Regions from separate parts of the Rhodoferax sp. MLSD5-FHT05B10 genome, predicted to be linked through region 3. Evidence: predicted binding sites of a transcription regulator. Region 3 holds the regulator's gene; each other region holds the start of a gene.

Region 1 (7,719 bases), on a different contig from region 3:
CACGCCGGAAAAGCAGGCCGAGCTGGCCAAGGAATACAAGATCTACTACAAGAAGGTGGAGGGCAAGACCCCCACCAGCTACACCCTGGACCACTCAGCCGGAAGCTATGTGTACGACACCAAGGGCCAGCTGCGCCTGTTTGCCCGCTATGGCAGCGACGTCAAGGCGCTGACCTCCGACATCCAGATCCTGCTCAAGCAGGCATCCTGAGCTGGGCGGGGCCGTAGCGGCCCCGCAATTTCGGGGCATTTTTGGCCTCTGGCGCCCGTGCAATCTGCGCAGGCAGCTACCAAAACAATAGCAAAACTAGTCGATCCGGATGCCCTGTGCGGCAATGATGCCGCCCAGCAGCGCCGTGTCCGACGCGATGCGGTTGGCTAGCCCCTGCGCCGACGTTCCTGCCACTTGCCAGCCCTGCTGCGCCAGCGTGCGCCGCATGGCGGGGCTGCGGGCAATCTCGCTGAACAGGGTGGACAGGCGGTTCACCACCGCCCGGGACATGGTGCTGGGTGCGGCGGCCGCATTCCAGATCGCCAGGTTGAAGCCCGGCACGCCGACTTCGGACAGGCTGGGCAAGTCGGGTGCCAGCGGGCTGCGCACGCTGGCGGTGATGCCCAGGGCGCGCAATTTGCCGGCCTGGATCTGCGCCAGAGCCAGGGCCGGGGGCAGCAGGGACAGTTGCAGGTCGCCGGCTATCAATGCCGTGGCCACTTGCGGATAACCGGCGTAGGGCACATGCACGGGCGCAATGTGGGCCTGGGTCTTGAGCAGTTCCATGGCCAGATGGCCCACGGTGCCGACGCCGGGCGTGCCATAGTTCCAGTGGTCGCCGGCGGCGCGCGCGGCGGCCAGAACCGCCGGCGCCGGGGCCCCGGGTGCCACGCCGGGCATGCGCACCGGCGCCACCAGCACCAGGGGCGAGGTGCCAATCAGGCTGATGGGCGTGAGGTCCCGGCGCGGGTCGTAGGCCAGCTTGGGGTTGAGCAGCTTGGCAATGGTGAGGTTGCCGTTGATCATCAGGCCGATGGTGTGGCCGTCGGTGGCGTTGGCCACGGCAGCCGCCGCGATGTTGCCGGCCGCGCCCACCTTGTTCTCCACAATCACCGGCTGGCCCAGCGCCTGGGCCAATGGTTCGGCAAAGGCCCGGGCAGTCAGGTCGGGGGAGGAGCCGCCGGGAAAGCCCACGATGATGCGCAGCGGGCGGGTTGGCCATGCCGGCTCATTTTTAGGGTCTTTTTGGGCGTTGGCCAGCGTGGATGTTGTGCAGGCAGCTATGAAAAATGGAGCAAGAAGCAGGGCGCGGCGTTGCATGGATACGGTTCCGGATACGAAAAACCCCTGATGGCCCCCGCCCTCAGGGGCTGGGGTGGGGGCCGCAGCACGGTGTGCCCGGTTGGCAGGGCCGCTCAGGCGTAGGCGGCCAAGGTGGCCTTCATCTTCTTCATGGCGGCGACTTCAATCTGGCGGATCCGCTCGGCGCTGACGCCGTACTCGGCGGCCAGGTCGTGCAGGGTCATGCCGCCGGTGTTGTCGTCGTTGACCTTGAGCCAGCGCTCTTCCACAATGCGCCGGCTGCGGGCGTCCAGCGCCTCCAGGGCCGTGGCAATGCCTTCCGAGGCCAGCACGTCCCGCTGGCGGGACTCCAGCATGGCGACCGGCTCATGGCTGGTGTCGGTCAGGTAGGCAATGGGGCCAAAGGCGTCCTCGCCGTCGTCCGACGGGCTGGGGTCCAGCAGCACGTCGCCGCCCGACAGGCGGGTTTCCATCTCCAGCACCTCTTCCGGCTTGACGTTGAGTTCGCGCGCCATGGCCGCCACTTGGTCGGGGCTGAGCGTTTCGCGGTGGGTGCCGGCGTCGGCAGCCGCATCGTCGCTCTTGTAGCGCTGCTTCATGGAGCGCAGGTTGAAGAACAGCTTGCGCTGGGCCTTGGTGGTGGCCACCTTGACCATGCGCCAGTTCTTCAGGATGTACTCGTGGATTTCGGCCTTGATCCAGTGCAGGGCGTAGCTCACCAGGCGTACGCCCTGGTCGGGGTCGAAGCGCTTGACGGCCTTCATCAGGCCCACATTGCCTTCCTGGATCAGGTCGCCGTGGGGCAGGCCGTAGCCCAGGTACTGGCGGGATACGGACACCACCAAGCGCAAGTGAGAGAGCACTAACTTACTTGCGGCTTCAAGATCGTTCTCGTTCTTCAGCTTGCGTGCGAAGGCCTGCTCTTCCTCGAGCGTGAGCATGGGCAAGCGGTTGGCGGCCGAAATATAGGCGTCCAAGTTGCCCAGCGAGGGCACCATGGCCCACGGGTTCGCAACGGTCACAGCGGGGGCGGAAGATCCAATTTGAAGCGTCATACCAGAACTCCTTGTATTACTGGAGGAATATTAGCACTCTCTGTGATCGAGTGCCAATCAAGAAGTTCAATCACTTTGATAGCGGTCGCAGTAGTAACCTCGGGGGATGCAAAGAAAATCCTCCCTGTCCAACAAGCTTATCCGGATTGGCGCGGGTCTGCTGGTCGTGGCCCTGGTTTCCATCGGTTTGACGCTGTGGGTCACCTGGCAGTTGGAGGGGGGCGCCGCCGCGGTCAACGAGGCCGGGCGCATGCGCATGCAGACCTGGCGCCTGTCCAGCACGGTGCAGGCCGGGCTGTCGCGTGCGGAAGTGCAGGCGCTGGTCAGCGAGTTCGACCAAAGCCTGGGCTTGTTGCGCACCGGGGACCCGACACGCCCGCTGTTCGTGCCGTGGGATGAGACGGTCCGCCGCAAATTCACCGTGGTGGAGTCGTTGTGGCAGGTGCAGCGCGGCCAGTGGCTGGCCGAGCAGCCCCTGTCGGCCCATCAGTCGCTGCTGACGGCCGGTGAGTTTGTCAGCGCCATTGACAGCTTTGTGATGGCCATTGAGCAGCAGATGTCCCGTTTTACGGCCATCCTGAACCTGTTTCAGTTGGTGATGATGGCGCTGGCTATCGGGGCGGCAGTGGTGATGCTGTACACCGGCTACCTGTATGTGATCAACCCGCTGGCCAATCTGCGGCAGGGTCTTCTGAAGGTGGAGTCCGGCGATTTCCATACCCGGATTGAGGTGGACACGCAGGACGAGTTCGGCCAGGTGGCTGCCGGCTTCAACATGATGGCGACCCGGCTGCAGTCGCTGTACGACGGCCTGGAGGCGAAGGTCGATGCGAAAACCCGGCGTATCGAGGCGCAGCGGACCCGCATTGAAACGCTGTACGAGGTCAGTGCCTTTCTGGCGGGGGCCGCCACCATTGAGGAGCTGTGCAAGGGGTTTGCACAACGGGTGCGCACGGTGATGAAGGCTGACGCAGTGGCGGTGCGCTGGTCGGACGAGGAAAACCAGCGCTACCTCATGCTGGCCTCCGACTGCCTGCCCAAGGAGATGGAAAACGATGAGCGCGGCCTGATGGCCGGCGCCTGCGCGTGCGGCGACCTCAAGCTCGATGCCCGTACCCGCGTCATACCGATCGTGAGTCAGGACGACTCGCCCATGCAGCATTGCGTGCGTGCGGGTTACGAGAGTGTGGTCAGTGTGCCCATCCGGCTGCAGCAGCGTCTGATTGGCGAAATCGACCTGTTTTTCCGCAGCACCGTCAGTCTCAGCGGGGATGAGGTGGAACTGCTGGATGCCCTGGCCAGCCACTTGGCCAGCGCCTTGGAGGGGCTGCGCGCCGCTGCGCTGGAGCGCGAGGCCGCCGTCGGCGAAGAGCGGGCCATGCTGGCGCGGGAGCTGCACGATTCGATCGCCCAGTCCTTGGCGTTCCTGAAAATCCAGGTGCAACTGCTGCGCACGGCCACGCAGAAGGCACAGCCCACCCAGGTGCAGGCCGCGCTGGACGAACTCGATGCCGGGTTGCGCGAGAGCATCAACGATGTGCGTGAGTTGCTGGTCCATTTCCGCACCCGCACCAACACCGACGACGTGGAGCAGGCGCTGCAGGAGACTTTGCAGAAGTTCAAGCACCAGACGGGCCTGCCCACCCTGCTGCAGGTGCAGGGCGATGGCCTGCCCCTGCCGCCCGACGTGCAAGTGCAGGTGCTGCACGTGGTGCAGGAAGCCTTGTCCAATGTTCGCAAGCACGCAGGGGCCACCCACGTCAGTCTGGATGTGACCAAGGGCCTGGACTGGCGTTTTGTGGTGCGCGACAACGGTGTGGGATTCGATGCCCACCAGAGCCCCGGCGAGTCCCACGTGGGCATGAAGATCATGCGCGAGCGGGCCGACCGCATCGGTGCCGAAGTGAGCGTGAGCTCCGTGCCGGGCCAGGGCACCACCGTCACGTTAACATTGCCGCAACATCCCGTTGCCGGTGGCCTGGCCACTGCGGGGCTGAACCTGGCGCCGCTGGCAGAACCGGTGCATGGTGCCTGAAGAGACACAACGGATGAAAACCATTGAATTGCTGGTGGTCGATGACCACAACCTGTTTCGCCGCGGGCTGATCGCGCTGCTCTCCCAGGACGAGCGTTTCCATGTCATGGGTGAGGCGGGAGACGTCGGCGAGGCGCTGCGCTGCGTGCAGCGCAGCCGCCCCGACCTGATTCTGCTGGACAACCATTTGCCAGGCGTGCGGGGGGTCGACGGTATCGCCGCCCTGAAAGACGCCGCGCCGGGAACCAGCGTGCTCATGCTGACCGTGAGCGAGAACGAGGACGATCTGGCGGCCGCCCTGCGGGCCGGCGCCGATGGGTACCTGCTGAAAACGGTGGAATCAGACCAGTTGTGCGACTCCATCGTCAAGGTGCTCGCCGGGGAGTCGGTGGTCAGCCCGGAAATGATGACCAAGCTGGTCACCGCTTTCCGCAGCAATGCCGCCGTACCCGCGGCCGTGGCATCCTCTGCCGCACCCTTGGTGGAACCGGGGGGGGCGGCCGCCGCGCCGACCGGGGCCGCGGTGCGCAGCCCGCGCGCCGTCTCGGGGCTGGACGCGCTGTCCTCCCGGGAGCGGGAAATTCTGGCCCTCATTGCGCGCGGGGACAGCAACAAGGTGATCGCACGGGCGCTGGACATTGCGGAAACCACGGTCAAGATCCATGTGCAGCACATCCTGCGCAAGCTGCAGTTGACGTCGCGGGTGCAGGCAGCCGTCTACGCAGCAGCGCACGATCTCACTTGATGCAAATCAAATGAAATCCATTTGGACTAGGGAGTAGTTCTTTGGAACTAGGGCGACGGGACGCGCCCTAGTTCTTTTTGGTGGATCGCCATGTTCCAAAGGTGGATATTCAGCACCCCCTGAATGCCCGACAGTTACGCCATATCTCTGGAGAAAGACATATGGCTTCTGAACTGAGTAACTCAAGAAAAGCGTGGTCGGTGCTGATTGTCAGTACCCTGGCCTTCACCGTCTGTTTCATGGTGTGGATGATGTTCGGCGTGATCGGTATCCCGATCAAGAAAATGCTGAACCTCAACTCCACGCAGTTTGGATTGCTCATGGCGACGCCGGTGCTTACCGGGTCCCTGATCCGTGTGCCCCTGGGCATCTGGACCGACCGGTTTGGTGGGCGTGTCGTGATGGCGGCCCTGATGGCCATCACCGTGCCGGCCATCTGGCTGATGAGCTACGCCACCGAGTTCTGGCACTTTCTCACCATCGGCCTGTTTGTCGGGCTGGCTGGCGGCTCCTTCTCGGTGGGAACCCCCTATGTCGCGCGCTGGTTCCCCAAGGCGCGCCAGGGTACTGCCATGGGCGTGTACGGCGCCGGCAATTCCGGCGCGGCAGTCAACAAGTTCGTGGCGCCCGTGATCCTGGTGGCCTTTGGCTGGACCATGGTGCCGCAGGTCTACGCCGCCATCATGCTGGGCGCGCTGATCCTGTTCTGGATGTTCAGCTACAGCGATCCGGCGCACCTGGTGCCCAGCACGGTCAGCTTCAAGGACCAGCTCAAGGCCCTGAAAGACCCCAAGGTCATCAAGTATTGCCAGTACTACAGCATCGTGTTCGGCGGCTATGTGGCGCTGGCCCTGTGGATGGTGCAGTACTACGTGGGCGAGTACGGCCTGGACATCCGCGTGGCGGCCCTGCTGGCGGCCTGCTTCTCCCTGCCGGGGGGTGTGCTGCGCGCCTTCGGTGGCGTGCTGTCGGACAAGTACGGTGCCCACAGCGTGACTTGGTGGGTGATGTGGGTGAGCTGGATCTGCCTGTTCCTGCTGTCCTATCCCCAGACCGACTTCACGATCATGACGGTCAACGGTTCCACGACCTTCCACCTGGGCCTCAATGTGTACGCCTTCACGGTGCTGATGGGCATCCTGGGCGTGGCCTTCGCCTTTGGCAAGGCCAGCGTGTTCAAGTACATCAGCGATGACTACTCCCACAACATTGGCGCCATCAGCGGCATGGTGGGTCTGGCCGGAGGACTGGGCGGCTTCGTGCTGCCGATCATGTTCGGTGCGCTGATGGACCTTACCGGCATTCGCTCCAGCGCCTTCATGCTCATGTACGGCGTGGTCTGGGTCTCCCTGATCTGGATGTACTGGACCGAAGTGCGTCGCTCACAAGTCATGGGCAAAACTGCCACCCCGTTTTCACTGCAAGACTAAATCGCTCTCTTACCTGGAGCCAACACTATGAATACAAAAACCAATACCGGTGCTGACATCTCCGACTGGCGTCCCGAGGACGAGCAGTTTTGGGAAAGCACAGGCAAGAAAGTTGCTTACCGCAACCTCTGGATCTCGATTCCGGCATTGCTGTGCGGCTTCGCCGTCTGGGGCATGTGGGGCATCATCACGGTGCAGATGCTCAACCTGGGCTTCCCGTTCACCCAGGCGGAACTGTTCACGCTGACTGCCATTTCGGGCATCTCCGGCGCCACCATGCGCATTCCGGCGTCTTTCCTGATCCGTCTGGCAGGCGGGCGCAACACCATTTTCCTGACCACCGCGATGCTGCTGGCTCCGGCCATTGGCACCGGTGTGGCGCTGCAGCACCCCGAGTGGCCATTGTGGGTATTCCAGCTGATGGCGCTATGGTCGGGCGTGGGTGGTGGTAACTTCGCCAGTTCCATGTCCAACATCAGCACGTTCTTCCCCAAGCGCCTGCAGGGCACGGCGCTGGGCCTGAACGCGGGTCTGGGCAATTTTGGCGTGACCACCATGCAGATCGTCATCCCGCTGGTCATGACCATCGGCCTGTTCGGCGCCTTCGGCGGTGAATCCCGCGCGCTGGTTAAGGACAGCGGCTGGATTTTCGGCAAGATCGTTGCCGGCACCCAGACCTGGATCCAGAACGCCGGGTTTGCTTGGGTCCTGTCGCTGGTTCCGCTGAGCATCCTGTGCTGGTTTGGCATGAGCAACCTCAAGACGGTGTCGCCGGACACGGGCAACCCCATTGCAGCGTTCATCAAGGTGACCTACCTGTACACGCTGGCGTTCGTGCCGTCCATTTTCATGCTGTACCTGTACCTGCCGGCGCCTACCGGCCTGGGTTTGCTCAACATGTGGGTGGCCATTCCCCTGGACATCATCGCGGCCGTGCTGATGATGCGCCTGGCCGCCTTCGGTTCCATGAAGGAAAACGTTGCCAAGCAGTTTGAAATCTTCAAGAACAAGCACACCTGGTCCATGACGGCTCTGTACGTGGTGACTTTCGGTTCCTTCATCGGTTTCTCGATGGCGCTGCCGCTGGCCATCACGGTCATTTTCGGCTTCCAGCACGTGCCGGACGCCGCCGGTGTGATGACCCACACGCTGAAAAACCC
Region 2 (7,719 bases), on a different contig from region 3:
GGACCACCCCACCCTGCAAAACCTGGTGGGCCGCATCGAGCACCAGGTGCACATGGGCACGCTGGTCAGCGACTTCACCCTCATTCGCGCCGGTGCCCTGCACCGCGCCAACGGCGGTTTTCTCATCCTGGACGCGCTGAAGGTGCTGTCGCAGCCCTACGCCTGGGAAGGCATCAAGCGCTGCCTGCAGGCCGGGCAGGTCCGCATCGAGTCGCTGTCGGACCTGATCGGCCTGACCAGCACCGTGCAGCTGGAGCCTGAGCCTGTTCCGCTGGACCTCAAGATCGTGCTCATCGGCGAGCGGCTGGTGTACTACCTTTTGACCCAGTACGACCCGGACTTTGCCACGCTGTTCCGGATCAACGCCGACATGGAAAGCGACATCCGGCGCAACCCGGACAACACGCAGACCTACGCGCGCCTGGTGGCCACGCTGGCACGCAACGACGGCATGCGGCCCCTGACGGCTGCCGCCGTGGCCCGCGTCATCGAGCACGCGGCCCGGCTGGCCAATGACGCCCAGCGCCTGACCACGCAGACGCAACCGCTGGACAACCTGATCCGCGAGGCCGACCATTTCGCGCACGCGGCGCAGGCCCCGCTGGTGGACCGCGAACACATCGAGGCGGCGTTGGCAGCCCACCAGCGCCGCCATGCGCGCTTCCACGAGCGCTACCAGGAAGAAGTCCTGCGCGGCCAGCTGCTGGTGGACACGGCCGGCGTGCAGGTGGGGCAGATCAACGGCCTGGCCGTGGTGTCACTGGGCGACAGCACGTTCGCCCATCCGGTGCGCATCACCGCCACGGTGCGCGTGGGCGACGGCGAGGTGGTCGACATTGAACGCGAGGTCAAGCTGGGCGGCCCCATCCACTCCAAGGGGGTGTTGATCCTGTCGTCGTTCATTGCGTCACGGTTCGGTCGGCACATGCCGCTGTCGCTCAAGGCCAGTCTGGTGTTCGAACAGTCGTATGGCGGTGTCGAGGGCGACAGCGCCTCGCTGGCGGAGCTGGCGGCGCTGCTGTCGGCCATTGCCGGCGCACCGTTGCGCCAGTCGCTGGCGGTGACCGGCTCGGTCAACCAGTTTGGCGTGGTGCAGGCCGTGGGCGGCATCAACGAAAAGATCGAAGGCTTCTTCGACCTCTGCCAGGCCCGGGGACTGACGGGCGAACAGGGGGTGCTGATTCCGGCCAGCAACGTCTGCCACCTGATGCTGCGCCGCGACGTGGTGGAGGCCGTGCGGGCCGGACAGTTTTTTGTCTGGCCGGTAGCCACCATGGAAGAAGCCCTGGAACGGCTGACCGGGCTGCCCATGGGGACGCTGGACGCGCAGGGTCAGGCACCAGACGGCACCGTCTACGCCGCGGTGGCTGCTGGGTTGCGCCAGCTGGCCCGGCTGCGCCGGGAATTCAGCAAGCCGCCCGTGCAGGACGACGTGGGCGATTGATTCCGGTCCGGCCAGCGCGTCAGTTGCCGGCCTGCCGCAGAGTCTGCAGGATCATGCGGTACAGACTGTCCACGGCCTTGGAACCGCGCGACGCCGCGCTGCGGTAGACGGCGACCAGCATGGGCTCCAGCGGCCCGAGTCCCTGCTCCGCGCCCAGAATCTGCAAGTGCGCCGGCGCGCTGCACTGTGTGAGCGCCGCCACGGCCAGACCGCTTTCCACGGCCGCGATCTGGCCCGCTACGTTCGAACTGTTGTAGACCACCTTGTACGGCCGCCCCTGCAGGGTCAGGGACTCGATGGCACTGCGCCGCCCCAGGCTGGCTGCCTCGTACACGGCAATCGGCAGGGGGGAGCGGTTCCACACATCGAACCGCGCGGAGCCGACCCAGACCATGGGTTCATGGAACAGCGGCGTGCCACGACGGGCGTGGTCCTGTGAAATCAGGGCAAGGTCCAGGTCACCCCGGGCCACGCGGGGTATCAGTGAGGTGGATTGCTCGCAGTCCAGCTGGATTTCCACGCCGCTGTGCCGTGGGGCATAGCGCCTGAGGACCGGCGTCAGGTACTTGCCGGCGTAGTCGTCCGGCACGCCCAGGCGCACCAGGCCGGTAAGGGGTTGCTCGTGCAGCGCAGCCAGGGCCTCGGCCTGCAGGTCGAGCATGCGCCGGGCAAAGCCCAGCAGCACCTGGCCATCGTGCGTGAGGCTGAGGTGCCGGGGGCCGCGCTCGAGAAGCGTCCGCCCCACCGCCGCTTCCAGCTTCTTGATCTGCATGCTGATGGCGGACTGCGAGCGATGCACCTCCTGCGCCGCGCCCGACAGGGTGCCCGCGTCCACCGTAGCGACGAAGGCCTTGAGCCAGTCTGTCTGCAAGTCGCTCATAGATTCGATAATCGCATTGTATTCATGCGAATTATCCGCTTTTCTAAACATGGATGGACGGGCACAGTCAGTGCCTATGCCAAGCCTGTCCACACTCCCTGAGCATTCCACCCCACCGGTCCGGACCGCCCTGGCCCTGCAGCAGATCTCGCTCAAGGCCGCGGCACCTGCCATCAGCCCCATGCTGCTGGTCGCCCTACGTTCGCTGATGGCGCTGGCGCTGCTGGCCGTACTGATGCGGCGCACCGCCGAGGGACTGCACCGCAGGCATTGGCGGGCCGGGTCCGCCGTGGGGATTCTCTTTGCGCTGGAATACCTGCTGGTCTCGGAGGCGTTGCGCCTGACACAGGCTTCCCACGTCGTCGTGTTTCTCTACACCGCCCCCCTGTTTGCGGCCATCGGGTTGCACTGGCGCATTCCCGCCGAGCGTCTGGGCGCCGTGCCATGGGCGGGGATCTTGCTGGCGTTCATTGGCATTGCCATCGCCTTCGTCGGCGGCGACTCCCGGACTAGCGGCGTTGCCCTGCCGGGCGCGGTGATGGGCGATGCACTAGCTGTGCTGGCCGGCGCCATGTGGGGCGCCACCACCATCACCATCCGTTGCTCCACGCTGGCCACCGCGCCGGCGAAAGAGACACTGGCGTACCAACTAATGGGAGCCTTCGTGCTGCTGCTGCCGGCCGCGTGGCTCACGGGTCAGTGGCGCTTCGTGCCATCGCCACAACTGTGGCTGCACCTGGCCTTCCAGGGACTGGTGGTGTCCTTTGCCAGCTTTCTCCTCTGGTTCTCGCTGTTGCGCAGGTACCAGGCATCACGCCTGGGTGTCTATTCATTTTTGACACCCCTGTTTGGGGTGGTGCTGGGGGTCTGGCTGCTGGGCGAAGCCATCGAAACCGAGTTCGTCATCGGCAGCGCCCTGGTGCTGGCAGGCATTGGATTGGTCAACGCCGGGGCGGGGCTGCGCAGGCGCTAGACCACAAGGGGCACTGCACACTGCCCCGGCACGCCATGCGATCCGGGAGTACCATGCGGCCGATTGGGCTTTGGGGCAGGTCCGCCCCGATGTTCCCTCTGCAAGGAGGCACCAGATGACCCTGAGCAAAAACACCATCTGCCTGTGGTACGACGGCACCGCGCTGGACGCAGCCACGTTCTACGCGCAAACCTTTCCCGACAGCGCGGTGGTTGCCGTGCACCGCGCACCCAGCGACTACCCGGCAGGCAAGGAGGGCGATGTCATCACCGTGGAGTTCACGGTGATGGGTATCCCGTGCCTGGGCCTCAACGGCGGGCCGGGCATCCAGCACACCATCGCGTTCTCGTTCCAGGTGGCAACCGACGACCAAGCCGAGACCGACCGCCTGTGGAACGCCATCGTCCGCAACGGCGGACAGGAAAACGACTGCGGCTGGTGCCAGGACAAGTGGGGTGTGTCGTGGCAGATCACGCCGCGCGTGCTGACGGATGCGTACACCAGCCCCGACCGCGCCGCCGCCAAGCGCGCGTTCGCGGCCATGATGACCATGCGCAAGATTGATGTGGCCGCCATTGAGGCGGCGGTGCGCAGCGGAGACCAGCCATGACCCGCGTGCGTGTGGAGAGCTTCACCCTCTCGCTGGACGGCTACGGCGCCGGCCCCAACCAGAGCCTCAACAACCCGCTGGGCGAAGGCGGAACAGAGCTGCACCAGTGGCTGTTACCCACCCGCACCTTCCAGCGGGCCCTGTTCGGCAAGGACGACGGTACCACCGGTGTGGACAATGACTTTGCCGTCCGTGGCTTCCACAACGTGGGCGCCTGGATTCTGGGGCGCAACATGTTCAGCCCCCACCGTGGCCCCTGGCCGGACATGACCTGGAAAGGCTGGTGGGGCGACAACCCGCCGTACCACGTGCCGGTCTTCATCCTGACCCACTATGCGCGCCCTTCCATCGAGATGGAAGGCGGCACGACGTTTCACTTCGTTACCGGTGGCGTCCACGAGGCGCTAGCCCGCGCACGCGAGGCCGCCGCGGGCAAGGACGTGCGCATAGGCGGCGGGCCGGACACCATCCGGCAGTACCTGCGGGAGGGGCTGATTGATGAACTGCACATCGCCATCTCGCCGGTGTTGCTGGGGCGAGGTGAGGCCCTGTTCGCAGGGGTGGACTTGCGGGCGCTGGGGTATGCGTGCGTGGAGTCCGTGGGGACGGAGAAGGCTACGCATGTGGTGTTGCGGCGAGTTAGATGAAACAACCACAGCGTCAGATGAAACTCAACACCCCATTCCGGCATCGGCAAGCGCCACCCGAGCGCCCGACTTGAAATAGCCCAAAAAGGCTTTATCATTAGCACTCGTTGGGATGGAGTGCTAACAGCACCCGCCCCACAAGTTAATGAGCGCCCACTTAATCAGGTGGGCGTGCAGCAACCCCTGTTTCAACACCTAGGAGATTCCTCATGAAACTGCGTCCTTTGGCAGACCGCGTGATTGTTAAGCGCATCGAAAGCGAAACCAAAACTGCCTCTGGCATCGTCATTCCTGACAGCGCAACCGAAAAGCCCGATCAAGGCGAAGTGCTGGCCGTGGGCCCTGGCAAGAAGAACGACAAGGGTGAACTGATTGCCATGAACGTCAAGGTCGGTGACCGCGTTTTGTTTGGCAAGTACAGCGGCCAGACCGTCAAGGTGGCTGGCGACGAGCTGTTGGTCATGAAAGAAGACGACCTGTTCGCAGTCGTCGAAGGCAAGTAATTTCTCGCGCTATCGCGACCCATTTTTTTAACGAATTCGGAGAATACACATGGCAGCAAAAGACGTCATTTTCGGCGGCGAAGCCCGCGCACGCATGGTTGAAGGCGTGAACATCCTGGCCAACGCGGTCAAGGTTACCCTGGGCCCCAAGGGTCGTAACGTGGTGCTGGAGCGCTCGTTCGGCGCCCCCACCGTGACCAAGGACGGTGTGTCCGTGGCCAAGGAAATCGAACTGAAGGACAAGCTGCAGAACATGGGCGCCCAGATGGTCAAGGAAGTTGCTTCCAAGACGTCTGACAACGCTGGCGACGGCACCACCACCGCTACCGTGCTGGCCCAGGCCATCGTGCGCGAAGGCATGAAGTACGTGGCTGCCGGCATGAACCCCATGGATCTGAAGCGCGGTATCGACAAGGCCGTTGCCGCCCTGATCGAGCAGCTGAAGAAGGCTTCCAAGCCCACCACCACGTCCAAGGAAATCGCCCAGGTCGGCTCCATTTCCGCCAACTCCGATGCATCCATCGGTGAAATCATCGCCAACGCGATGGACAAGGTCGGCAAGGAAGGCGTGATCACCGTGGAAGACGGCAAGTCCCTGCAAAATGAACTCGACGTGGTCGAGGGCATGCAGTTCGACCGCGGCTACCTGTCGCCCTACTTCATCAACAACCCCGAAAAACAGGCTGCCCTGCTGGACAACCCCTTCGTGCTGCTGTTCGACAAGAAGATCAGCAACATCCGCGACCTGCTGCCCACGCTGGAGCAAGTGGCCAAGGCCGGCCGTCCCCTGCTGATCATTGCTGAAGATGTCGATGGCGAAGCCCTGGCAACTCTGGTGGTGAACACCCTGCGCGGCATCCTGAAGGTCGTGGCTGTGAAGGCCCCTGGCTTTGGTGACCGTCGCAAGGCCATGCTGGAAGACATCGCCATCCTGACCGGTGGCAAGGTCATCGCCGAGGAAATCGGTCTGAGCCTGGAAAAAGTGACGCTGGCCGACCTGGGCCAGGCCAAGCGCATCGAAGTGGGCAAGGAAAACACCATCATCATCGACGGTGCTGGCGCTGCTGCCGACATCGAAGCCCGCGTGAAGCAGATCCGCGTGCAGATCGAAGAAGCCACGTCCGACTACGACCGCGAGAAGCTGCAAGAGCGCGTGGCCAAGCTGGCCGGCGGTGTGGCCGTGATCAAGGTGGGCGCTGCCACCGAAGTCGAAATGAAGGAAAAGAAGGCCCGCGTGGAAGACGCCCTGCACGCCACCCGCGCTGCCGTGGAAGAAGGCATTGTGGCTGGTGGTGGCGTGGCTCTGCTGCGCGCCAAGCAAGCCGCTGGCGCCATCAAGGGTGACAACGCCGACCAGGACCACGGCATTGCCCTGGTGTTGAAGGCCATCGAAGCTCCCCTGCGCGAGATCGTGTACAACGCCGGCGGCGAAGCCTCGGTGGTGGTGAACGCGGTGCTGGCTGGCAAGGGCAACTACGGCTTCAACGCTGCCAACGACACCTACGGCGACATGATCGAAATGGGTATTCTGGACCCCACCAAGGTGACCCGCACGGCTCTGCAAAACGCAGCGTCGGTCGCGTCCCTGATGCTCACCACCGAGTGCATGGTGGCCGAGACGCCCAAGGCTGAAGGCGCTGCCGGCGGCGGCATGCCCGACATGGGTGGCATGGGCGGCATGGGTGGCATGGGCATGTAATTGCCTCCTGCCCTGGCAACCTGAAGCGCCGGTTAGCGCAAAAGCAAACCGGCGCCCACTTGCAAAAACCCGCACGGTGCAGACTGTGCGGGTTTTTTTATTGGGTATTTGCTCTGTTTTTGATAGCTGCCTGCGCAATATTTGCAAGGCTCACGGGGCTTTTTTATTCTCAAACCAGGCATCCAGCTCCGCCAGTGCCTGCGCCGCGGATGTGAAGTGAATGCCGTGCCAGCCCAGCGCCTGGGCGGCATGCACATTGCCTTTCAGGTCATCCAGGAACACGGTCTGCGCAGGCTCCAGGGCGTAGCGCGCCTCCAGCAGTTGGTAGATAGCAGGTTCGGGCTTGATGTGCTGCACGTCGCCGGAAAAAATACCGCCATCAAACCACTGCAGGAACGGGTGCAGGCGCTCCAGCGTGCGGGCGTAGGGCACCGGCATGTTGGACAGGTAGTACAGGCGCAGATCCGGTTGCCGGGCGCGCTGGCCATGCAAGTGCGCCAGCAGGTCCACGGACGGGGTGATGGGCGTCAACCGCACGCCAATGCTGTCGACCAGAGCGGTCAGCACCTGTGCATCCAGCCCCAGCCGCCCGGCGGTGCGCTCCACCACCGTGGCCATGGACAGGGTGCCGCGGTCAAAGGCATGCCAGTCGGCATGGCCAAACACCGCGTGGGCCAACTCCGCCGCGGCCTGGGGCGCGCCGGCCTCGTGGGGAAAACTCTGCGCCAGCAACTCGGCGGGCTTCCAGGTGAACAGCACGGCGCCGAAATCAAACACCACGTTCATGCGCTGCAGCCCGGTGTGGCTCACTCCTGCAGGCGGGCCAGCAAGCCCGCGGTGGAGCCGTCCAGCCCGGTGGCATCGCCACGCAGCAGGCGCGCCTCCACATCCTTGGCCAGCACCTTGCCCAGCTCGACGCCCCACTGGTCAAAACTGTTGATGCCCCAGACCGAGCCGCTGACG
Region 3 (7,719 bases):
CTTGACCGCGCTGTCGTTCACCGACACCAGGCAGCGCTTGCCCGCCACCACGCCGATGCCAATGATGGAGCCGCCGCCGAGTACGGCCTTCTTGCCATCGTCGTCGTGCATGTTGAGCCCCGCCAGGCGGCTCAGCTCCAGGAACGGTGTGCCGCGGTCCAGCAGGCGCGCCACGCGTTCGCGCGGCAGCAGCTGCTTGCGCTTTTCGAACTTCTCGCGCTTGGATTCGGATTCGGCGATGACCAGGCCTTCCAGCCTTTGCACCTCGGAGAGCAGGCCCTGCATGCGCTGCACATTGGCAGCGAAGGCATCGGCCTTGACGTTGATTTTGGAACGGATAGCAGGCATCAGAACGGGTCCTTGCGTTGAAACTGGGCGCAGTTTAGTGCAGGGTAACGTTAACGTCAACCAAATATCGTATAGGTATTAATACTATACTTAACGTCATGCAATGTTGCTAAGATTCGGGCCGGTTCCTGCAGCCACCGCTGCGGGAGACACCCCCAAACCACACACCAAGGAAATTCAAATGAACCTCGAAGAATGCACACAAGCCATTCGCACCAAAGTTGGCGCTGACAGCGGCCTGGGCGCCGTCCTGAAATTCGATTGCGGCGCTGACGGCGTCATCCTGATCGACGGCAAGTCCACCCCCAACACCGTGTCCAACGCCAACACCGACGCCGACTGCACCGTGGGCATCACCCTGGACAACCTCAACGCCCTGCTCAGCGGCGACCTGGAGCCCACCACCGGCTTCATGGCCGGCAAGCTCAAGGTCTCTGGCGACATGGGTGTTGCCATGCGCCTGCAACGCGTCATCTAAGACCACCGGGAGCCGCCAGCGTGACCACGTCCAAGAAAACGGCCAAGGCATCGCAGTCGCCCCGGGTGGCCGCGAGCACTGCGGCCGTCACGGACGCCCAGGCCTTCGTCGACTCGCACCGCGACGAGGGCACTTCCGAACTCTTCGGCATCACCGAGTTGTGCCGCGAGTTCGGCATCACGCTGCGCGCCCTGCGTTTTTATGAAGACAAGGGGCTGCTGTCGCCGCGACGCATCAACGGCGCGCGGGTCTACACCCGCCGCGACCGCGCCCGCCTCTCCCTCATCCTGCGCGCCAAGGACATCGGTTCACCGTTGTCCGAAATCAAACGTTACCTGGACCTGTATGGCCACCAGGGCGAAGGCCGCGCGCAACAGCTCAGCTACGTGATCGAGCGCACCGACACCGAGATTGCCGAGCTGGAAAAGAAACGCGCCCAGATCGACAAGACCCTGGCCGAACTGCGCGTCATCAACGCCAGCTGCCGCAAGCACCTGGAAGCGCGCCTGCTGGCGGACAAGAAGACAGCCGCCTAAGGTGCTGCTACCTGGACATTCGCGGCCAGGCGGCAAAGGTAGATTTTCAGTTTCGGGGTATCAGGGCGAAAGCCGCAACCTACACGGGCGACCTGGCGCACTCGCAAAAGCTACTAGCGCACAAGAAGCGCGATATGACAGAACACGACTTCAAGTCCCGGATGGGGGAGCGAGTTAAACCGCTGCGCTAAGACTTCGTTACCTAGGCTTTTACCTTCACGGTTGGTAGTGAATGCCGATCTCGTTTTTCGAAAAATTGCTGCCAATTTTTTAAGTAATTTTCGACCTCTCTAATTGAAAAATGACGACGAAAGACTTTGTGATCGTCATATTCAAAAATAAAGTCGAAATCGCCAAACCTATCCAAAAATTCATATGCGTAAATTGGCGGGGAAAATTCCGCTACGCCACTGATCCAAATGCCCGATACACAGGATTCAACCGTTGATGCCGGTACATAGCCTCCGGCAAGGGGAGGACCTGCAAGTGCAACTGGAATGGATACACCGGTCACTCGACTCCGGATTACTGCAGATATTGGATTCAAGTCACGTCGTCCGTTCGCCTTCAAATAAAAGGGGAAATTCGCGATCAAAAATTTATTTTCGTAGTCACTATAGCTATTGAAGAGGCGTTCGAAGCGCCATGAGATTCGCCGGAAAGGAAATAAGTAGAACTTAAAATATTTTGGCAAGGAATCCGGATGCATCGGATCGATTGGCATACGAAGCAGCATGACAAGGCCGGCGGTTGAAGCGAAGGCCAATGATGCCCAGACGACAGCCTGGAGGGGCAAGGGGTAACCTCGAAACACTACCCAGAGCTCATGAAACCACTCCGAAGTGAACCCGTAGTAAGCGAGCACAGACGCAATAAGGAATTTGACTCCAGCGAGTACTGCGCCACTCAATAGACGACTCATCCATTTCATGTCTAAGCTCCTATTACCGAAGACTTTATCTTCTGAAATGTAGAAATGCGCGCCTGTTTGTAGAAACGCCTCCGATCCCGAGACGGGTGCGGAGGCGCATGGATATTGGTAGGGCGTGAGGGACTTGAACCCGCGACCAAAGGATTATGAGTCCTCTGCTCTAACCAACTGAGCTAACGCCCCAACCGAAGCGCTGATTGTAATGGGCTACTTGTGGTGGCTCAGGGCGTTGCTTACCAATTTGGAGGTGATGTCCACAATCTGGATCATGCGGTCGTAGGCCATGCGCGTGGGGCCGATCACGCCCAGGGTGCCCACCACCTTGCCGTCCACCTCATAGGGGCTGCTGACGATGGACAAGTCCTCAAAGGGAACCACTTGGCTCTCGCCGCCGATGAAGATGCGCACGCCTTCGGCCTGGCCGGCAATGTCCATCAGCCGCATGAGCTGGGCCTTTTGCTCGAACAGCTCGAACGCGCGGCGCAAATGCCCCATGTCGCTGGAAAAATCGGACACCGACAGCAGGTTGCGCTCGCCCGAGATGATGACCTCGTCCTGCGTTTCGGTGATGGCCTCCGAACTCACGGTCACGGCCGCTTGCATGAGCGCGGCAATCTCGGAGCGCAGGGACTCCACCTCGCCTTGCAGGCGCTCGCGCACGTGCTCAATGTCCAGCCCCACATACTGGCTGTTGAGGAAATTGGCCGCCTCCACCAGCTGGGCCTGCGAATAGTCCTGCTCGGTGAAGATGACGCGGTTTTGCACGTCGCCATCGGGCGAGACGATGATCACCAGCAGGCGGCGCTCCGACAGGCGCAGAAATTCAATATGGCGGAACACCGAGGTGCGCCGGGGCGCAATCACCACGCCCACAAACTGCGACAGGTTGGACAGCAGGTTGGCCGCGTTGGAGATGACTTTTTGCGGCTGGTCTGGCGCCAGGCTGTGCGCCGCGTACTGGGTGGGCTGCACGGTGAGCATGGTGTCCACGAACAGGCGGTAGCCGCGTGCCGTGGGAATGCGTCCGGCCGAGGTGTGCGGGCTGGCAATCAGCCCCATTTCCTCTAGGTCCGACATGACGTTGCGGATGGTCGCCGGCGACAGCTCCAGCCCGGATGCCCGCGACAGCGTGCGGCTGCCCACCGGCTGTCCATCGGCGATGTAGCGCTCAACCAGCGCTTTCAACAACAACTTGGAACGATCATCGAGCATGGGATCATTTTAATGATGTAATTTGCGGATGAAGTCCCAATTCCGCCACGTTGCACTGATCGGCAAGTACCAGGCCAGTTCGTCCGGCGCCTCCGGCGCGTCGTCACGCCAGGCCCTGGATGACATTGCCCACTTCCTCATGGATCAGGGCTGCGAGGTGGTGGTGGAAACCGACACCGCCACCAACATGGGGCTGACGACCTACACCGCCATGAGCCTGGCGCAAATTGGCAGCACCTGCGACCTGTGCCTGGTGGTGGGCGGCGATGGCACCATGCTGGGCATAGGCCGCCAGCTGGCGCCCTACGGGGTGCCGCTGATTGGCATCAACCAGGGGCGCCTGGGTTTCATCACCGACATTCCGTTCGAAAACTACCAGGCCAGCCTGTTGCCCATGTTGGCCGGCCACTACGAAGAAGACCACCGCAGCCTGATGCAGGGCAAGGTTATGCGCAACGGACATTGCGTGTTCACGGCGCTGGCCATGAACGAAGTGGTGGTCAACCGCGGAGCCACCTCGGGCATGGTGGAGTTGCGGGTGGAGGTGGACGGGCATTTTGTGGCCAACCAGCGGGCCGACGGCCTGATCATTGCCACGCCCACCGGCTCCACGGCCTATTCGCTCTCCGCTGGCGGGCCGATCCTGCACCCCGCCATTCCGGGCTGGGTGCTGGTGCCCATTGCGCCGCATACCCTGTCAAACCGGCCGATTGTGTTCGCCAATACTGCGGAGATAGCTATAGAAATCGTAGCAGGACGCGATGCCAGCGCCAATTTCGACATGCAGTCCCTGGCCTCGCTGCTGCACGGTGACCGCGTCGTGGTCACCCGCTCGCAGTACCACGTGCGCTTCCTGCACCCCAAGGGCTGGAGCTATTTTGACACCTTGCGCCAAAAATTACACTGGAACGAAGGAGCAGCGTAACCGTGGCCCTGAAACGTATTGTCCTGCGGGACTTTGTCATCGTCAGCGAGCTGGAGCTTGATCTGGAAAGCGGCTTCACGGTGCTCACCGGGGAAACCGGCGCCGGCAAGTCCATCCTGATCGACGCCCTGCAGCTGGTCACCGGCGCACGGGCAGATACCGGCGTGATCCGCGAGGGCGCCAGCCGCACCGACGTCAGCGCCGAATTCGATACCCCGGCCGGCGTGCGCGCCAGCCTGCAGGAAGCCGGCTTTGACGACAGCGAGCTGTTGCTGCTGCGCCGCACCGTGGACCTGCAAGGCAAGAGCCGCGCCTGGATCAACGGCAGCCCCGCCACCGCGCAGCAGCTGCGGTCCATTGGCGAGCAGCTGCTCGACATCCACGGCCAGCACGCCTGGCAGAGCCTGACCCGCCCGGACGCCGTGCGCGGCCTGCTGGACGCCTATGCCCAGGTGTCCACCACCACCCTCGCTGCGCGGTGGCAGGAATGGCGGCAGAGCCAGAATGCCCTGACCGAAGCCCTGGCCGCCCAAGACACCCTGCAGCGCGAACGCGAACGCCTGACCTGGCAGATTGGCGAAGTCGACAAGCTGGCCCCGCAGGCCGACGAGTGGGACGAGCTGCAGAGCAGCCACAATCGGCTGGCCAACGGCCAGGCCCTGCTGGATGCCGCGCAAGGCGCCCTGCAACGGCTGGAAGACGAAGACGGCAACGCGCTCAAGCTGCTGCACAGCGCGCTGCAACTACTGCAAGGCCAAGCCCATCTGGAGCCCGACTTCAAGGACCCGGTAGACGTGCTGGGCTCCAGCATTGCGCAGGTGGAAGACGTCGTACACACCCTGCGCGCCTACCTGCGCCGCACCGAGCTCGACCCCGAACGCCTGGCCGAGCTGGATGAACGGCTGTCGCTGTGGATCTCGCTGGCACGGCGCTACAAGCGCCCGCCAGAGGAACTGCCGGCCCTGCTGGCCGCCTGGAAGGCCGAACTCGCCCAGCTGGATGCGGCGTCCGACCTGGAAGGACTGCAAAGCGCCGAAAAGAAGGCCCACGCCGCGTACTTAGCCGAGGCCAAGACCATCACCAAGGCCCGCACCAAGGCCGCGCCGCTGCTGGCGCAGGCCATCACCCAGGCCATGCAGGGCCTGGGCATGCAGGGCGGCCAGTTCCAGGTGGTGCTGGAACCCGCTGCACAGCCCATGCAAAGCGGGCTGGAAGACGTGGGCTTTCTGGCGGCCGGCCACGCCGGCAGCACACCGCGCCCGGTAGGCAAGGTGGCCTCGGGCGGCGAGCTATCGCGCATGGCGCTGGCCATTGCCGTGACCACCAGCCAGCTGGGCACCGCGCAAACCCTGATCTTTGACGAAGTGGATTCGGGCGTCGGCGGCGCCGTGGCCGAAACCGTGGGGCGCCTCATGCAGCAGCTGGGCCAGGACCGCCAGGTGCTGGCCGTCACCCACCTGCCCCAGGTGGCCGCCTGCGCCAACCACCACCTGGTGGTGGCCAAGCAGATGGACGGCAAGGTCACGCTCAGCACGGTGGCCGCGGTGCACGGCGAGCAGCGCGTGACCGAAATCGCCCGCATGCTGGGCGGCGAGAAGCTCTCGGGCACCACCCTCGCCCACGCCCGCGAAATGCTGGAATCCGGAGCCTGATGCCATGAGCGACACACCCCACGCCATGGAACTGTTGCTGATCACCGGCATGTCGGGCTCCGGCAAGTCGGTCGCCCTCAACGCGCTGGAAGATGCCGGTTTCTACTGCGTGGACAACCTGCCGCCGGAGCTGCTGGTGGCGTTTGTCGAGCTGGAGCAAAAACACCAGGCACGCCGCGTGGCCATTGCAATGGACGTGCGCAGCGCCACCTCGCTGCCGCTGGTGCCGCAGCAGCTGGAAGCCCTGCGCAGCCAGGGCATTGCCGTCAAGTCGCTGTTTCTGGACGCCAATACTGATACGTTGGTGCGCCGCTATTCCGAAACCCGGCGCAAGCACCCGCTGTCGCAGGGCCCTGCCGGACATGGCGAGCAGGACGCGCGCCGCGCGCTGGTGGACGCCATCGAGCTGGAGCGCAAGCTGCTGGCGGCCCTGCGCGCGCAGGCGCACGTCATCGATTCCAGCATCATCCGCCCCTCGCAATTGCAGGCCTACGTCAAGACGCTGATTTCGTCACCGGACGCGCAGCTGACCCTGGTGTTCGAGTCGTTTGCCTTCAAGCGCGGCGTGCCCACCGACGCCGACTATGTATTTGATGTGCGCATGCTGCCCAACCCGCACTACGAGCCCGAACTGCGCCCCCTGACCGGGCGCGACCAGGCCGTGATGGACTTCCTGCACACGCAGCCCGACGTCGACCTGATGCTCCACCACATTGCGCATTTCCTGGAGAGCTGGCTCGACGCCCTGGTGCGCGACCACCGCAGCTATGTCACCGTGGCCATCGGCTGCACCGGTGGCCAGCACCGCTCGGTCTACTTGGTGGAACGCCTGGCGCAGCACTTTGCCGCGCAATGGGTCACGCTCAAACGCCACCGCGAAATCGACGGCCTCTAAGCGCTGTTCCTTAAGGCCCGCCTAACCCGGGTCCGCCTGCGCCAGCAGCTTGCGAATGGGCGCGGGCAAACCCAGCTGCGGCCACGCGTGCGCCGCCACCCAGCGCCCGTCACCCCACTCCAACGCCTCGTCCGGCACCGGCAAACGCCAGACGTGCAGGTGCAAATCCTTGTGCGTGAGCACGTGCTGGAACGCCGGTTGCGCCTGCAGACCGGCACGCAGGGAAACCGGCACGGCGCGCACCAAGGCGTCCTCGCTGTCAAACAGGGGCAGGCAGTGCAGCCCTGCCCACACCCCGGGCGTGGGGCGTTTGTCCAGCCACACGGCGCCGTCCGCGGTTTGGGCCCACAACAGCCAGAGCGACTGGCTGCTGCGTTTGAGCGTGCGCGTGCGCACCGGATACTGCTGGGGGTTGCCGGCCGCTGCGGCCACACACACGGACTGCACCGGGCAGGCCGCGCAATCGGGCTTGCGGGGCAGGCACACCGTGGCGCCCAGGTCCATCATGCCCTGCGTGTAGCGCGGCATGGCCGCCGCGGCGCCGTCCGGCCGGGGCAGCAGCCCTGCGGCCACTTCCCACAGGGCGCGCACGTTGGCCGCCTGCGCCAGGTCGGCGTCGAAACCCACGACCCGCGTCACCACCCGCTTGACGTTGGCATCCAGAATGGCCACCCGCTCGCCAAAGCATAGCGACGCGATCGCCGCCGCCGTGGAGCGCCCAATGCCGGGCAGGGTTTCCAGC

Evidence for each region. Region 3 encodes HrcA, which represses chaperone genes, less so after heat shock. Its sites were predicted from a motif close to TTAGCACTCNNNNNNNNNGAGTGCTAA; they were not measured.
Region 1: the regulator HrcA is predicted to act here: its motif matches at 2,380-2,406, upstream of rpoH (RNA polymerase sigma factor RpoH).
Region 2: the regulator HrcA is predicted to act here: its motif matches at 4,652-4,678, upstream of groES (co-chaperone GroES).

The regions. Positions count from the first base shown of each region.
Region 1 is NZ_JBXAFT010000004.1:176,319-184,037, forward strand. It holds gene AC1Q5W_RS08085 (SCO family protein) at 1-211, shown strand, start outside; gene AC1Q5W_RS08090 (Bug family tripartite tricarboxylate transporter substrate binding protein) at 308-1,312, opposite strand; gene rpoH (RNA polymerase sigma factor RpoH) at 1,408-2,349, opposite strand; gene AC1Q5W_RS08100 (type IV pili methyl-accepting chemotaxis transducer N-terminal domain-containing protein) at 2,456-4,384, shown strand; gene AC1Q5W_RS08105 (response regulator) at 4,398-5,129, shown strand; gene AC1Q5W_RS08110 (MFS transporter) at 5,291-6,559, shown strand; gene AC1Q5W_RS08115 (MFS transporter) at 6,587-7,719, shown strand, end outside.
Region 2 is NZ_JBXAFT010000008.1:119,442-127,160, reverse strand. It holds partial or broken gene AC1Q5W_RS13915 (AAA family ATPase) at 1-640, shown strand, start outside; gene AC1Q5W_RS13910 (S16 family serine protease) at 926-1,444, shown strand; gene AC1Q5W_RS13905 (LysR family transcriptional regulator) at 1,464-2,324, opposite strand; gene AC1Q5W_RS13900 (DMT family transporter) at 2,401-3,297, shown strand; gene AC1Q5W_RS13895 (VOC family protein) at 3,413-3,907, shown strand; gene AC1Q5W_RS13890 (dihydrofolate reductase family protein) at 3,904-4,554, shown strand; gene groES (co-chaperone GroES) at 4,764-5,057, shown strand; gene groL (chaperonin GroEL) at 5,107-6,756, shown strand; gene AC1Q5W_RS13875 (HAD family hydrolase) at 6,907-7,566, opposite strand; gene pgi (glucose-6-phosphate isomerase) at 7,563-7,719, opposite strand, start outside.
Region 3 is NZ_JBXAFT010000011.1:26,574-34,292, reverse strand. It holds gene AC1Q5W_RS15020 (acyl-CoA carboxylase subunit beta) at 1-348, opposite strand, end outside; gene AC1Q5W_RS15015 (SCP2 sterol-binding domain-containing protein) at 530-826, shown strand; gene AC1Q5W_RS15010 (MerR family transcriptional regulator) at 847-1,362, shown strand; gene AC1Q5W_RS15005 (hypothetical protein) at 1,565-2,293, opposite strand; tRNA gene AC1Q5W_RS15000 (tRNA-Ile) at 2,400-2,476, opposite strand; gene hrcA (heat-inducible transcriptional repressor HrcA) at 2,501-3,505, opposite strand; gene AC1Q5W_RS14990 (NAD kinase) at 3,534-4,430, shown strand; gene recN (DNA repair protein RecN) at 4,433-6,082, shown strand; gene rapZ (RNase adapter RapZ) at 6,087-6,977, shown strand; gene mutY (A/G-specific adenine glycosylase) at 6,999-7,719, opposite strand, start outside.